2 regions of the Planococcus donghaensis genome follow, and region 2 is predicted to be linked to the other one. Evidence: riboswitches for the same ligand, from Rfam matches in the RefSeq annotation. Region 2 holds a riboswitch; the other holds the start of a gene.
The links. Region 2 has a riboswitch for preQ1 ahead of queF (preQ(1) synthase). Riboswitches for the same ligand answer to the same signal wherever they lie in the genome.
Positions count from the first base shown of each region.

Region 1 (7,395 bases), 970 kb from region 2:
TTCATAAAGTTCGTAAATGATTTCAGAAGCAGAGCTAGCTGTCGTGTCGACGTGAACAATGTCGCCATAGGCATCGTCATTTGGGTGATGGTCAATTTTAATCAGCTTGGCACCCGTTTTATAACGTTGGTCATCTACACGGTCCGTATTCGCAGTGTCAGTTACGATGATTAAAGCCCCTTCAAACTCTCGATCTTCAACAACATCTGGAAAATCCAGAAAATCCATTGTGTATTCATGCGTCCCTGCAGCTAAAATACGCTTGTCTGGATAGTTTTGCTCTAATAAATATTTTAAACCAAGCTGAGATCCATATGCATCTGGATCTGGTCGAACATGACGATGAATAATGATGGTATCATATTGCTTAATTGTGTCGATGATTTGACTGTACATGTTTAAGTTCCTCCATTTATAAGGAAATCCATTCGCAATTTCACTCAATTCTCAGTACAATGAGGTATGAGTTTCGGAATTCAGGAGGTCCTTATGTTAATTTTTGTAATTTTAATTATTGTATCATTTGTCATTTATTTTTATAACAAAACAAAACAATTTCGTACACGTACCGTTTTACCTATTCGCAAGAAATGGTATGCTGCGCGCGCTTCAATGGCCTTAGGTAGTTTTGTTACCTTTTTCGGCATCAATCAGCTATTTGTTTTTCAGTCAACACTCACGTATATCATTTCAAGCATTTTCATCGTATTAGGATTGGCTTTAGTTTATTACAATTACAAAGCATCAAAACATTACCATGCATTTCTTGAAGAAGAAGCAGATTTAAACCCATAAAACTTTTTAGATTTCCAAGCAGCAGACACACTCAATTACTGAGTGTGTCTGCTGCTTTTTTCATTAGTTACATTGTATTAACGGTCTAATAATTGGAATGTCAACATCGCTTTTCCAACAATTTCGTTTTCTAACGCTACTTCAACATCCACTTTGGCTGACTTTCGACTAATGTCCAAAATTTGAGGTCGGACCAAGACGAGCGCATCTAACTGAACTGGTTTTAAAAAGTAAATAGATGCGTTTTCAAGTACACTGTCTTTCCGATTTTTTGTTTTCAGAATCGCCGACGCGGCTTCTGTCAAAATCATCGTATATGCAGCGTGAGAAATTGAACCATAGGCATTGGTCATTTGAGGTGTCACACGAAACTCCAAAATCAATTTATCACTTATTTGTTGATGAAGTTGACTCTTGATGATGTCATCAATGGTTTCGCCTTGCTGAGGTTGACGTTGAGCGGTTTGAATCGCTTTTAATACATCTTGTCGACTGATAACCCCTTTTAACTTGCCGTAATCATCTGCGACCGGCATTAAATCAATGCCTTCCCAAATCATTCGGTGTCCTGCAGCTGCCACACTTGTTTGCATGGAAACAGTTAACGGATCTTTAGTCATTACTTTTTCCACTAATTCTGTAGCAGAATGACCAATGACGTCACGTGACGTAATAATCCCAACTAGCTTGTTCGTATGATCAACTACTGGAAACCCACCATGAGTTGTTTCTTCATTTAGCTCATGGTATCGACTGATGGTCTCTTTATGATGTAAATGTGCGGTGCCTTCTAACGGGATTAATATATCTTCAATTAATAAAATTTCTTTTTTAATCAATTGATCGTAAATCGCACGGTTGATCATAGTTGCTACTGTAAACGTATCATAGCTCGTTGAGATAACAGGTAGTTCAAATTCATCCGCTAATTTTTTCACTTGATCGGCAGCTTCAAAACCTCCAGTTACAAGTACGGCTGCGCCGGCACGAAGTGCATATTCATGTGCTTTATACCGGTTACCGACAATCAGTAAATTACCTGCTTCTGTATATCGCATCATGTCTTCTAACTGCATTGCACCAATTACGAATTTGTTCAATGATTTGTGCAATCCTGCTCTACCGCCTAGCACTTGTCCATCGACAATATTAACAATTTCAGCATATGTAAGTCGCTCAATATTTTCTTTCTTTTTGCGTTCAATTCGAATGGTCCCAACACGTTCTATCGTCGATACCAATCGCTTTGTTTCTGCTTCTTTAATCGCTCGGTAAGCTGTTCCTTCGCTTACTTGCAAATCTTTTGCAATGCGCCGCACTGAAATTTTCTCACCTACGGCTAAAGTCTCAATATACGCTAATATTTGTTCATGTTTAGTCGCCATGATTTCACCCATTCTTTCTACGTTCCTATATCCTCTAGTGTAGCATAACTTACGAAAAGTTGAGAGGGCCGTTTAGTTCTCGACAGGCAGAAGACGCACCGGCGAAGTGGCGTTCTTTGCCACACAGCTGGGGTGACTTATGTCCCGAGAGACTGGTCCTCGAAACTAGACATAAAGAAAAGTTGAGAGAACCGTTTCGTCTCGACAGGCATAATAGAACACAAGAAGAACCACGAGAAGCCGGAGCTTTTCGTGGTTCTATCTTGTACAAAATCAATCATCTAAACAACCCAATTTTATTAGCGGTTCGTAGAAATAGATTCTAAATCCACATTTTCTCCCGGTTGTAAAATGTTTACTTGAACATCTTTTACTAATGATTTGAAATGCTCAGGATCTTGCTCAATAGGTGGAAATGTATTGTAATGAATGGGCACAACCATTTTCGGTTTTAATAATTCGACGGCATAGGCTGCGTCTTCTGGTCCCATCGTGAAATAATCACCAATTGGGAGAAATGCTACATCAATATCATTTCGTTCACCCAACATTTTCATGTCGCCAAACACTTCTGTATCGCCCGCATGATAGATAGTTTTGCCTTCTGCTTTGAACAAAATTCCAGCAGGCATACCACCATAAACAACTTCTCCTTCATCCGTTGTAAAAGAAGAGCTGTGGAAAGCTTTTGTAAACTTTACCACTCCAAAGTCAAAATTATGCGCACCGCCCAAATTCATACCGACAGCATCTACGCCTTGACTGCTTAAATAATTAGCTAGTTCAACCGGCGCTATCACTTGTGCATTATTGTTTTTTGCCAATTCTACTGTGTCCCCGACATGATCGTTATGCGCATGTGTTAATAAAATAGCATCTGGTTTTTCGTCTGCTACCTTCAAGTCCGTAAGTTTGTTTCCACTAATAAATGGATCAATTAAGATTGTAAATTTCCCAGTTTTAATTTTAACGACTGAATGACCATGATATGAAACGTTCATATTATCCCTCCAAGTTTTGAATAAACTAATCCTAACTTTCGTAGCTGTATTATACCCTGATTTTTGATATGCTACACATGAAGAGGAGGAATATACATATGAACAAGATTACACAATTACAAAATTATTTACAGGAACAATCGATTGACGCAGCATTTATTACAGACCCTTATAATGTTTTTTACGTCAGTGGTTTCAAAAGCAATCCACATGAACGTTTATTAGGCGTAATGGTGTTTGCTGAAGCTGAACCGTTTCTAATTTGTCCGAAAATGGAAATTCCAGACGCGAAAAATGCAGGCTGGGCTGGTGAAGTGGTTGGCCACGAAGATACGCAAAATTCAATGGAGATTTTGTATCAAACGGTTCTTGCACGTGGAGTTGACTTAAAAACAATGGCTGTCGAAAAAGCGCATATGACTGTTGAGCGCTACGAATCACTCTTGTCATTTTTTGGCTCTCTTTCAATCACACAATTGGATGAGCAACTAAATGCCATGCGCGTCATAAAAGATGATGCAGAACTACAAATATTGAGAGAAGCTGCTGCATTGGCTGACTACGCAATTGAAGTAGCGGCTCGAACGATTAAAGAAGGGATTACTGAGATTGAAGTCATGACTGAAATCGAATTAGCATTAAAAAAACGTGGCGTTACGCATATGTCATTTGATACTACTGTATTAACTGGTGATCGCGCAGCTTCGCCGCATGGTAAAACTGGTGAATACAAGCTTAAACAAGGTGATTTAGTTTTGTTTGATCTTGGTGTGGTTCACAAAGGCTATTGCTCAGATATTACCCGTACATTAGCACTTGGTGAACCGAATGAAGAGCAAAAAGAAGTTTATGACGTTGTTTATCGTTCTGAAATGGCTGCTCTTGAAGCGGTCAAACCAGGCGTTACGGCAGCTGAACTTGATCAAATTTCACGTAAAGTGATCGCAGATGCGGGGTATGGAGACTATTTCACTCACCGTCTTGGTCATGGTCTTGGAATTGATGTTCATGAGTTCCCTTCAATTCACGGAGAAAACACAATGAAAATAGAAAAAGGTATGGTCTTCACACTAGAGCCAGGCATTTACGTACCTGGTAAAGTTGGTGTTCGCATTGAAGACGACGTAGCTGTAACAGCTGACGGCTATGAAGTATTAACAAAATATCCAAAAGAACTTCAAATTATAAAAAACTAATCATAAAAGCGGCTTCGGAAAAATTCCGATGCCGCTTTTATACGATATAAATAATATTTCATTAAATAGACAAAAAATTCAGCAAATTAACTTCAATTAAGCAGGAACTCTTCTTTTTATAGCGAATGAGTACCTATAGACAGATGAAGGAGGAATGTAGGATGACTTTAAAATACAGTCAAATTCTTGTAGCGGTAGACGGTTCTAAAGAAGCAGAGTGGGCATTTAAAAAATCAGTAGGTATTGCCGAACGAAACAACGCCACATTAAACTTAGTCAACGTAATCGATACACGCTCTTTTGCTGCAATCGAAGCTTATGATCGATCCATCGCTGATCGGGCACAAAAGTTCGCTGAAGATTTATTGGAAGAGTATAAAAAAGAAGCTCTAGCCGGTGGAGTTGAAAAAGTAAACATTGTCGTCGATTATGGTTCTCCAAAATCAATGATTTCGAGAGATTTAGCTCAAAAAGTTGAAGCTGATTTAATTATTTGTGGGGCGACTGGATTAAATGCGGTTGAACGCTTTTTGATTGGTAGTGTATCTGAACACATTGTTCGTTCTGCAAAATGCGACGTATTAGTCGTCCGGACAGAAGAAGCGCAAGACGATGCCCCAACCGAATATTATTCAGCTGATAAAGCTGGAAAACCTGAAAACTTCTAAACTAAAAAAAATCCTTTCGCTAGTTTGAAAGGATTTTTTTATTTTATGATTTTATTTTAATAATAATTTTTCCGCGAGCATGATGAGTTTCGCTCAATTCATGAGCATCTCTTACCCCTTGCTCTGAGAAATCAAAAACATGACCAATTGTTGGTTTTAATTCGCCAGATATAAAAAGGTTGGCCAGTTGATGCAATTGCGCACCATTTGGCTCTAGCCAATAACTCGTCGCATGTACTCCATGTTCTTCGGCTTGTTCACGTGATGGTTCTCCTGCAATGGAAATTAGCTTGCCGCCTTTTTTCAGTACTTTGAAACTTTTCTCTAAAACTTCCCCGCCCATCGTATCTAAAACGGCATCAAAATTCTCCAGCAATTCACTAAAATCTTCTTCACTATAGTTGATCACACGATTTGCTCCTAAAGATTTAACCAATTCGTCATTGATATCACTCGCAGTCGTAGCTACATACGCTCCAATACTATTAGCTATTTGAATAGCCATAGTCCCTACTCCACCAGCTCCTGCGTGAATTAAGACTTTTTCCCCTTTTTTCACGTTCGCAAAACCAACGATACATTGATAAGCAGTTAATCCAGCTAAGGGAATGGCTGCACCTTCTTCAAATGACATACTTTCAGGCATATGTGCAAGTAAGTTCGCTTCTACTGGTACAAATTCCGCATAGGTCCCTTGGCGTGTTGTCGCAGGTCTTGCAAAAACACGGTGTCCTACTTTAAAGTGCTTAACGTTTGCTCCAACTTCAGCCACTACCCCAGCCATATCCCAACCTAAAATAATTGGAAATTCCCAAGGTAGCATATCTTTTAAATAACCTTTACGTAATTTCCAATCAATTTGATTGACCGAAGTAGCATACACTTCAACAAGCACTTGGTCATCCGTAATAGCTGGCTTTTCAATTTCTCGCTCAACTAATTGCTCTCTACCGCCATAGTTATTAATAACAATTGCTTTCATCTCGGACCTCCCCTTTCGTTGTTATATAAATATACCCTCTTTCAAGAAATTGTATACCTCCATAGAGATGATATTTGCAGTCTTCTTTTTATAGGTAGATATGTTATTATTAATCCTGTTCATTAAAGAGGTTCGCAAACTCCCTCTCTAAAAAACTAAGGAGTGTATCAGATGAAGAACGAAAAAGCAGTCGTCGTTTTTAGTGGCGGCCAAGACAGTACCACTTGCCTATTTTGGGCGATCAAAAACTTTAAAGAAGTTGCAACAGTAACTTTTGATTATGGCCAACGCCATTCTGCTGAAATTGAATGTGCTCGAAAAATCGCTGATGAACTTGGTGTCCTTTTTAAAGTATTGGACATGACGTTGATCAATCAGTTGTCCGCCAATGCATTAACTCGAGATGACATTGACGTAACAGCTGAAGAAGGCGAACTTCCATCTACGTTTGTGCCTGGTCGAAACCTCTTGTTTTTATCTTTTGCAGCTGTTTTTGCAGATGCTATCGGTTCGCGGCATTTAATCACAGGTGTTAGTCAAACAGATTTTAGTGGCTATCCTGATTGTCGAGATACGTTTATTCGGTCATTGAACGTCACATTAAATTTGGCAATGGATAAACAATTTATCATTCACACCCCTTTGATGTGGCTCGACAAAGCAGATGTATGGGAACTTTCCGATACACTTGGAGCGCTTGATTTTGTTCAAGAAAAAACATTAACATGTTACAACGGCATTCCGAGCACTGGCTGTGGTGAATGTCCAGCTTGCCAATTACGCAATGAGGGTCTCGCACGCTACCAAGCGAAAAAATCGGCAGGTGCAATGACATGATGCAGCAATTTTACCCAACTGTTTCTCACAACTATCAATTTGAGCTCAATAAAGACATGCATTTTTCCGCAGCACATTTTATACCAAGTGAAGAGGCTGGAAAATGTAAAGTGATGCACGGGCATACTTATCACCTCAATATTACAATTGGCGGTAACGAGCTCGATTCCATTGGTTTTCTTATCGATTTTAAATTATTGAAAGAATTGATCCATAAAAAATACGACCATAGTGTGTTAAATGACCATCCTGAATTTACAAATAAATTCCCAACAACTGAACTTCTTGCTCAGCAAGTATGGCAGTCGATTCAAACAATGCTCCAAGCAACAATCAATCGACCAAACTGTCTGCAAGTTATTGTACGTGAGACCCCAACAAGTTACGTTGTTTATCGTCCACGTCAGGAGGATTTATCATGAAAATTCCGGTAATGGAAATATTCGGTCCAACTGTTCAAGGTGAAGGCATGGTGATGGGCCAAAAAACGATGTTTGTTCGCACAGCAGGCTGCGATTATTCGTGCTCTTG
Region 1 is NZ_CP016543.2:1,238,509-1,245,903, reverse strand. Features, by position in the region: gene BCM40_RS06255 (DHH family phosphoesterase) at 1-396, opposite strand, end outside; gene BCM40_RS06250 (YtpI family protein) at 490-795, shown strand; gene BCM40_RS06245 (DRTGG domain-containing protein) at 873-2,180, opposite strand; gene BCM40_RS06240 (metal-dependent hydrolase) at 2,480-3,181, opposite strand; gene BCM40_RS06235 (M24 family metallopeptidase) at 3,280-4,377, shown strand; gene BCM40_RS06230 (universal stress protein) at 4,539-5,045, shown strand; gene BCM40_RS06225 (NADP-dependent oxidoreductase) at 5,089-6,027, opposite strand; PreQ1 riboswitch class I at 6,149-6,192, shown strand; gene queC (7-cyano-7-deazaguanine synthase QueC) at 6,199-6,864, shown strand; gene queD (6-carboxytetrahydropterin synthase QueD) at 6,861-7,286, shown strand; gene queE (7-carboxy-7-deazaguanine synthase QueE) at 7,280-7,395, shown strand, end outside.
Region 1: linked by a shared signal. The riboswitch ahead of queC (7-cyano-7-deazaguanine synthase QueC) and the one ahead of queF (preQ(1) synthase) in region 2 are both predicted to bind preQ1.

Region 2 (7,395 bases):
TTAGCACACGAACGTTGCGTTACTACGATGAAATTGATTTGTTAAAGCCAGCACGTAAAAATTCTTCAGGCTACCGAATTTACGGTCAGTCCGAAGTGGATAAGCTGCAGCAAATTTTGTTTTACCGGGAACTAGGACTTGAACTTGAACAAATAAAGAGCATCGTCAATAATCCCGAATTCGATGGTTCGCAAGCTTTGGTTGAACACCGAGAAAAACTTCTCGCTAAGCGTGTGCAATTAGACCTCTTGATTAGCAATGTGGAAAAAACCATTTCCGCAAAAAAAGGAGCGAGCACGATGACAGACAACGAGAAATTTCAAGGTTTTAAGCAGAAGCTAGTCGACGACAACGAACAGCAGTATGGCAATGAAATCCGTGACAACTATGGTGACGAGCTAGTCGATCGATCCAATGCAAAAATGTTGAAGCTTAGTGAAGAAGACTATCAGGAATTTATGAAGCTCGAACAGCAAATTTTGAGTGCTTTAGTTGAAGCGATGGAAACGGGTGACCCAACGAGTGAAGCGGCACGGCAAACAGTCGATTTGCATCGTCAGTGGTTAAGTTTTACATGGTCGACATATAGTAAAGAAGCGCACCGGGGGTTAGCGGAAATGTATATAGCAGACGAACGATTTGCTGCGTACTATGACAAAGTCCAACCGGGTGCTGCACAATTTTTGCGAGATGCGATTGTAGCGTATACGTCGTAATTTCTTGATTAGGTAGGCAGTCCGATGTTTCGGACTGCCTTTTTTTATGGGGATTTTTGGTTGTGCGCGCGTAAATTGTGAGGAGCGCGCATATTTTTGGTTGTGCGCGCGTAAGTTTTGAGGAACGCGCATATTTTTGGTTGTGCGTGCGTAAGTTGTGAGAAGCGCGCATATTTTTTGGCTGCGCGCGCGTAAGTTGTGAGGAACGCGCATATTTTTGGTTGTGCGTGCGTAAGTTGTGAGGAGCGCGCATATTTTTTGGCTGCGCGCGCGTAAGTTGTGAGGAACTCGCGAATTTTTGGTTGTGCGTGCGTAAGTTGTGAGGAGCGCGCGAATTTTTGGTTGTGCGCGCGTAAATTGTGAGGACCGCGCATATTTTTGGTGGTGCGCGCGTAAATTGTGAGGAGCGCGGGAATTTTTCGACTACCGTGCATAAATTCTGAGGAACGCGCATATTCTCCGACCAACGTGCATAAGTTCGCCACACCGCGCATAAGACCCGAAATGCTACAGAAAAGCAGTGTTTACAAAGCTTTAACAATTGTTTACACGCGTGTCACGGCATCTTCATAAAGGCTTGTTATACTAAAGCCAATTAAGCAACTGCCAACGATTCGTTTTAGTCGAAAAGGAGAGGTTTGCATGAACGGGAAGAATAAGAAGTCACCAATTGTAAAAGTCATGTCGTTTAATATTGCTCATGGATTAGGGATGGACGGGATCGTGGATTTAGAGAAGACCGCGCAAGTGATTGAAGATTCGTGTGCGACCATCATCGCTTTGCAAGAAGTTGATCGTCACTTTTCAGTCCGCAGTTCGTTTGTGGACCAAGTAGGTTGGTTAAGTGAAAGACTAGGAATGTATGCAGCTTACGGGGCCAACATGGATGTGGCACCATTAGATTCCGAGCGTCCAAACCAACAATACGGTAATGTCATTTTAAGCAAATACCCAATCAAATACAGCGAAAATCATTTATTGAGCCAAGTGTATTGTCCTTTTGGAAATAATGAACAACGCGGCATATTGGAAACCGTCATCGAAGTGGATGGCAGTTATGTTAGTGTCTTTAACACGCATTTGGCACTTAAAGATGAAGAGTTAGAAGTAAGTGTCGACGAAATTTTAGCCATTACTGGAAAAAGCCATTTTCCGCGTATCATTGCAGGCGACTTTAATGCCCCTGCTTCAAATATCCATATCCAAAAGCTCAAGAGCCATTTTCGAGATGCATTTCTGAAAATGAAAAGAGGCGACGCTTATACCTACCCTTCGCCTTACGTAAACAAAGAAACGGGTGAGGTTTTCCGACCAGCCACACGCATCGACTATATTTTTGCAGATCCTTATTTAGATGTGATACAAGCAGCAGTCATCGAAACTGCCGTTTCCGATCATTTGCCGATAGCGGCGGATATGATTTTATCGGGTGCTAAAGTGGACGATCAAGTTTACACACGCAAAGCACGTGTAACTGTATAAAGAATTTAAAAAACCGGGAGCTCTAAAGAAGAGCTTCCGGTTTTTGGTATCCGTAAAGGTGTGGGTCTGTTTGTTGGCGTCTGCATAACTTCACAAGTAAATAAACAACAGGAGTGTCGGCAACTGCAACGATCCACTTAAAGATGTATTGCGTGACGATCATGCCAAGCAATACACTAGTTGGCATCGTGCCGTAAAAAGCGATGGTGATAAAAAGACTCGTATCCACTAATTGGCTTGCCATTGTCGAAGCATTATTGCGCAACCATAATCGAGAGTTGCCATGTTTATTTTTCAGCTTATGAAAAATCGTGACATCTAGGTTTTGGCTAATAAAATAAGACACAAGACTCGCTAAAGTTACGCGGAAGCCTGCAGAAAAGATGGTTTCAAATGATTCTTGGTTTGCGAAAAATGGGGCAGAAGGCAAATGAATCGCAAGAAAAATAAAAGCCAACGCACAAAGTTGTGTGATAAATCCAGCTGTCACGGTTTGGCGTGCGGCTTTTTTGCCGTACACTTCTGCGATGGTATCAGTAATCGGAAATGTAAAGACATAAACGATTACAGCGGCTGGTAACACTGCCCATTCCCCAATGCTAAATAATTTGACTGCTAAAATGTTCGAAAGGATTAAGAGACCGACAAATGCACCATTTAAGTAAAGTAACATGTGCAGACTCCTTATCGATTAGTAATCGTTTCAGGATTCAAGTCGTGGTTCATCATCCGATACGACGCCATTTCTTCGTATTTTGTTCCAGGTTTGCCGTAGTTTGTGTAAGGGTCGATTGAAAGGCCACCACGTGGTGTGAATTTCCCCCATACTTCGATGTAACGAGGGTCCATCAATTTGATTAAATCGTTCATAATGATATTAACGACATCTTCATGGAAATCTCCGTGGTTACGGAAGCTGAACAAATAAAGCTTGAGTGATTTGCTTTCTACTAATGTTTTATCAGGGATAAAGCTTAAGTAGATTGTCGCGAAATCAGGCTGTCCTGTTTGCGGGCAAAGTGAAGTAAATTCAGGGCAGTTAAACTTTACGAAATAATCGCGCGTGTGTAGGTTGTCAATTGGTTCTAACACGTCTGGATCGTATTCAAATTTATACTTCGTGTTCTGATTGCCTAGCAATGATAAATGATCGAGTGTATCTTCGTTTCTTCCTGCCATAATAAACGGCCTCCTTTTAGATGACCGACTGGGAAGAGGGCTATAAAAAAACGGACAAAAGAAAAAGCCAAATCGCATGTGGATTTGGCGGAGTTTCGACAATCCATAGTTTTTTATAGAGGGTGAAATGCTATGAACCTCTCCCGTTGCCGGGTTATTAATTTTTTTACTCACTTATCTTATAAGACTTACTATTCGTTGTCAATCGGACAAATTTGTTAAAATAACAGCATGGAGATAGAGGAGCGGATAGCATGAGTCACGATCACGATCATTTTGAAATGACGCGAAATAACAATCGAAAAGCATTAACGATTGCGCTGGCCATTACAGCTGGGATTATGCTGCTAGAGTTTTTCGGGGGGCTTTTCACCAATAGTTTAGCTTTAATCGCAGATAGTGGTCATATGCTGTCGGATACCGTATCGCTCGTACTTAGTTTGTCTGCAATTTGGTTTGCTGGAAAAGCAGTTTCTACTAAGAAAACGTATGGGTATTATCGTTTTGAAATTCTTACCGCTTTTATTAACGGCATTACATTGTTTATCATGGCGGGCTTTATTATTTATGAAGCCATTCAACGAGTATACGAGCCGTCGGAAGTTCAAGGGGGCTGGATGTTGGTCATTGCGGCAATTGGTCTTGTGGCCAACTTATTGAGTGCTTGGGTCTTGAATCGCGGAGCAGATGTGCATGGCAATTTGAATATGAAGAGTGCTTATATGCACATTATTGGGGATGCATTAGGTTCAGTCGGAGCGATAGTCGCCGGGTTATTAATTCTTCTATTTGACTGGACGATAGCCGATCCAATTATTTCTGTTGTCGTTGCGCTATTAATTTTGCGGAGTGCTTGGGGCATTCTTCAAAACAGTTTGCACATTTTAATGGAAGGAACGCCAAGAGACCTCGATTTGCAAGAAATAACAGCGCGTCTTCTCGAAATTGAGGGAGTCGTAGATGTTCATGACCTTCACGTTTGGACCATCACGTCTGGATTGGATCAATTTACGTGTCACATTGATGTGGAAGAGAACGTAGATGAACAACAAATTCTGCAACAAGCACTAAAGTTGGTACATGATATTTGTGACATTGAACATGCCACCATCCAAATTGAAAAACCAAACACTCATCACTCTTCTTTAAAGGTGTAAATTTGTTATAAAAAAGACTTTTATACAAAGAAAAACAGACGAATTTATGTTCTTTACGAATTGCTGGAACCTGCACTTTTTCATGGTAAACTAAAGCTAAAAGCTAGGCAGAAAGGAGCGGCAAGGATGGCAGGAAACAATGGGCATGCATTGCAGGAGCAAACGGTAGAGTGGATAAAAGCACAATTTGATGAACCTGTAGAAATTACGAACGTTCAGTCGCTGACAGGAGCAACTTCCTCAACTTTATTTGAATTGGTTGTTACCTCAAATGGTTTGGAACGTTCTTATGTGTTACGACTTTTTCATAAAAGGGATTGGCTACAGAAAGAACCTGATTTAGCAAAACATGAAGCCTTTAGTCTTCAATACGCAGAAAAAATGGGCCTTGCTGTTCCGCATTTAGTTGCTTATGACGCAACCGGTGAAGAAAGTGGCATACCTGCAGTGTTAATGTCGAAGATGCCTGGATCGGTCGTTCTTCAACCTTCGAATGATGAAGTATGGATAGATGAACTGGCATCTACTCTAGCCAAGTTGCATCAAACAAATGCAGAGGACTTTCCTTATGAATATTCTCCATATAATGACGTTTTTTTACTGGAAAAACCGACATGGTCGAAAGTTCAGAACGAGTGGATGCGCGCTTTCTATATTGTTTCTGGTAGCCGTCCGGCTTTTCGAGAATGTTTGATTCACCGCGACTTTCATCCAGCTAATGTGCTATGGGAAAATCGCCAAGTGACTGCCATCGTCGATTGGGTCAATGCTTGCCGTGGCCCCGCAGGAATTGACGTTGGACATTGTCGCGTAAACTTAGCGCAAATGTACGGAATTTCTGTCGCCAATGATTTTTTGGCGGCTTATGAACGTCATGCAGGGAGTGATTTTACGTACGATCCTTATTGGGATCTTGTTTCGCTAACAGATATTTTAGATGGCTCACCCACTGTTTATCCAGGCTGGAAAGCTTTTGGCATGAAAGGCTTATCTAACGAGTTAGTACGTCACCGATTAGACGATTATTTATTGAGTTTACTGGATCGATTCGATGATTATTAAGCTAGCTCAGTAGATTTCTAGGTTTGATTTCTCCGATAAAGGCAATATACAACAATAAGTGAGTTTTTTGAGGAGGAAATCAAATGACAGATAACCAATTACATCAATTAAAAAAACAACTAGAAGAACAAGTAGCATCATTAGAAGAACGAGTTGAGCAAACAGAAGAGTTTGAGTCAACTGAGCTTTCCCATTATGATAATCATCCAGGTGATAATGCTACCGAGTTATACGACCAAGAACGTGACTTAGCGATGGAGCAATTTAAAGAAGGCGAACTGGAAAAAACAAAAGCAGCACTGGCTGCAATTGAAGAAGGTACTTATGGAAAGTGTGCAGTTTGCGGTAAGGATATTCCATTCGAACGGTTGGAAGCATTGCCAACAGCGCTTACATGCATCGACCATGCCGACCAAGAACCTGATTTGGAAAGCCGCCCAGCAGAAGAAGATGTTTTGCAAGCTTCTACAAAACAGCCTGTTGAAAAAGAAGACGGAGCTATTCGTGATTACGAGGATAGCTTTGAAGATGTAGAAGATTTCGGCTCATCAGATACGCCGCAAGATCAGCCAAACGAAGATCCACAAAAATTTTTTAAAGACGAAAACTAATAGTAAATCCCCTTCTGCCTATGGGCATGAAGGGGATTTGAGCATTAATCGTATTTCCCGGGAAATATGAGCAGAGGAGAATGCGCATGAGTACGTTAGAAAAAGAGATATATGCCTTAGAATGCAGTCATTTAAAGCCAGATGTCCGAGTTTCTGCCGAAAAACTGGGAGATGTATTGGACGCTGAATTTTTTGAGTTTGGCAGTTCGGGTGGCGTATTCAAAAGAGTAGATTACAATGGCGATCATCCACTAAATCCAGATCCAATGGAAATCAATTTTTTCACTGTGCATGAATTAGGACCAACCGCTGTTTTGACGACTTACCAAGTACATAATCACAAAACAGGAAGACTAACGAATCGAAGTTCAGTATGGAAAAAAGATCTAATGGATGGAAGTTATTTTTTCATCAAGGAACGGTTTCGAACGGAGACGTGTTTGAATAAGCGCTTAAGAGGCTATTCACATAACAGTACTATTATTGGCGAAGGAGGAAACGATATGGAACACGCCATCGTATTATTTGATGGAGATTGTAATTTTTGTGATTCGAGCGTTCAATTTATCATAAATCATGATCCGGCAGGTTATTATCAGTTTGCTTCACTGCAAAGTGAAATTGGCCAAGAGCTCTCTAAAAAACACAATGTGCCGGATGATGTAGACAGTTTAGTATTGATAAAAGATGGTCAAGCTTATGTGAAATCTGAAGGGGCGCTAATGATTTCAAATCATTTAACGGGGCTTTGGAAATTGGCGCATTACTTAAAACCTTTTCCTCGCGCACTGCGAGACGGAGCGTATGACATCATTGCCAAAAATCGTTACAAAGTATTTGGTAAACTAGATAGCTGCATGTTGCCACCGCCTCATATTCGCAAACGATTTTTAGATAAGTAAATTCAAAAGCCCGAACCTGGGAATTGTTCAGTTCGGACTTTTTTGTGGCTAAAGCTATAAAGCATCAGCTGAAGTTCGATAGTCGCCAATACTTATTAGCGGTAGGTCCTGCCATATAAGACAAACCTTCACTTTCTGATTGGTGAATTTCTGTCCACTGATGATCTTCGCCATGTTTTAAATATACTTCATGGTTGGGTGATTGATCATGGACACCGAAAATCGTGTAAGTACCATCACGATAAAAATCAGCGGAAAGAGTATAGTCGATATTCGGTGAAGTGGT
Region 2 is NZ_CP016543.2:266,710-274,104, forward strand. Features, by position in the region: gene BCM40_RS01420 (MerR family transcriptional regulator) at 1-716, shown strand, start outside; gene BCM40_RS01425 (endonuclease/exonuclease/phosphatase family protein) at 1,359-2,198, shown strand; gene BCM40_RS01430 (queuosine precursor transporter) at 2,221-2,871, opposite strand; gene queF (preQ(1) synthase) at 2,883-3,377, opposite strand; PreQ1 riboswitch class I at 3,477-3,524, opposite strand; gene BCM40_RS01440 (cation diffusion facilitator family transporter) at 3,632-4,534, shown strand; gene BCM40_RS01445 (phosphotransferase family protein) at 4,661-5,596, shown strand; gene BCM40_RS01450 (TraR/DksA C4-type zinc finger protein) at 5,680-6,207, shown strand; gene BCM40_RS01455 (thiol-disulfide oxidoreductase DCC family protein) at 6,711-7,109, shown strand; gene BCM40_RS01460 (DUF3238 domain-containing protein) at 7,174-7,395, opposite strand, start outside.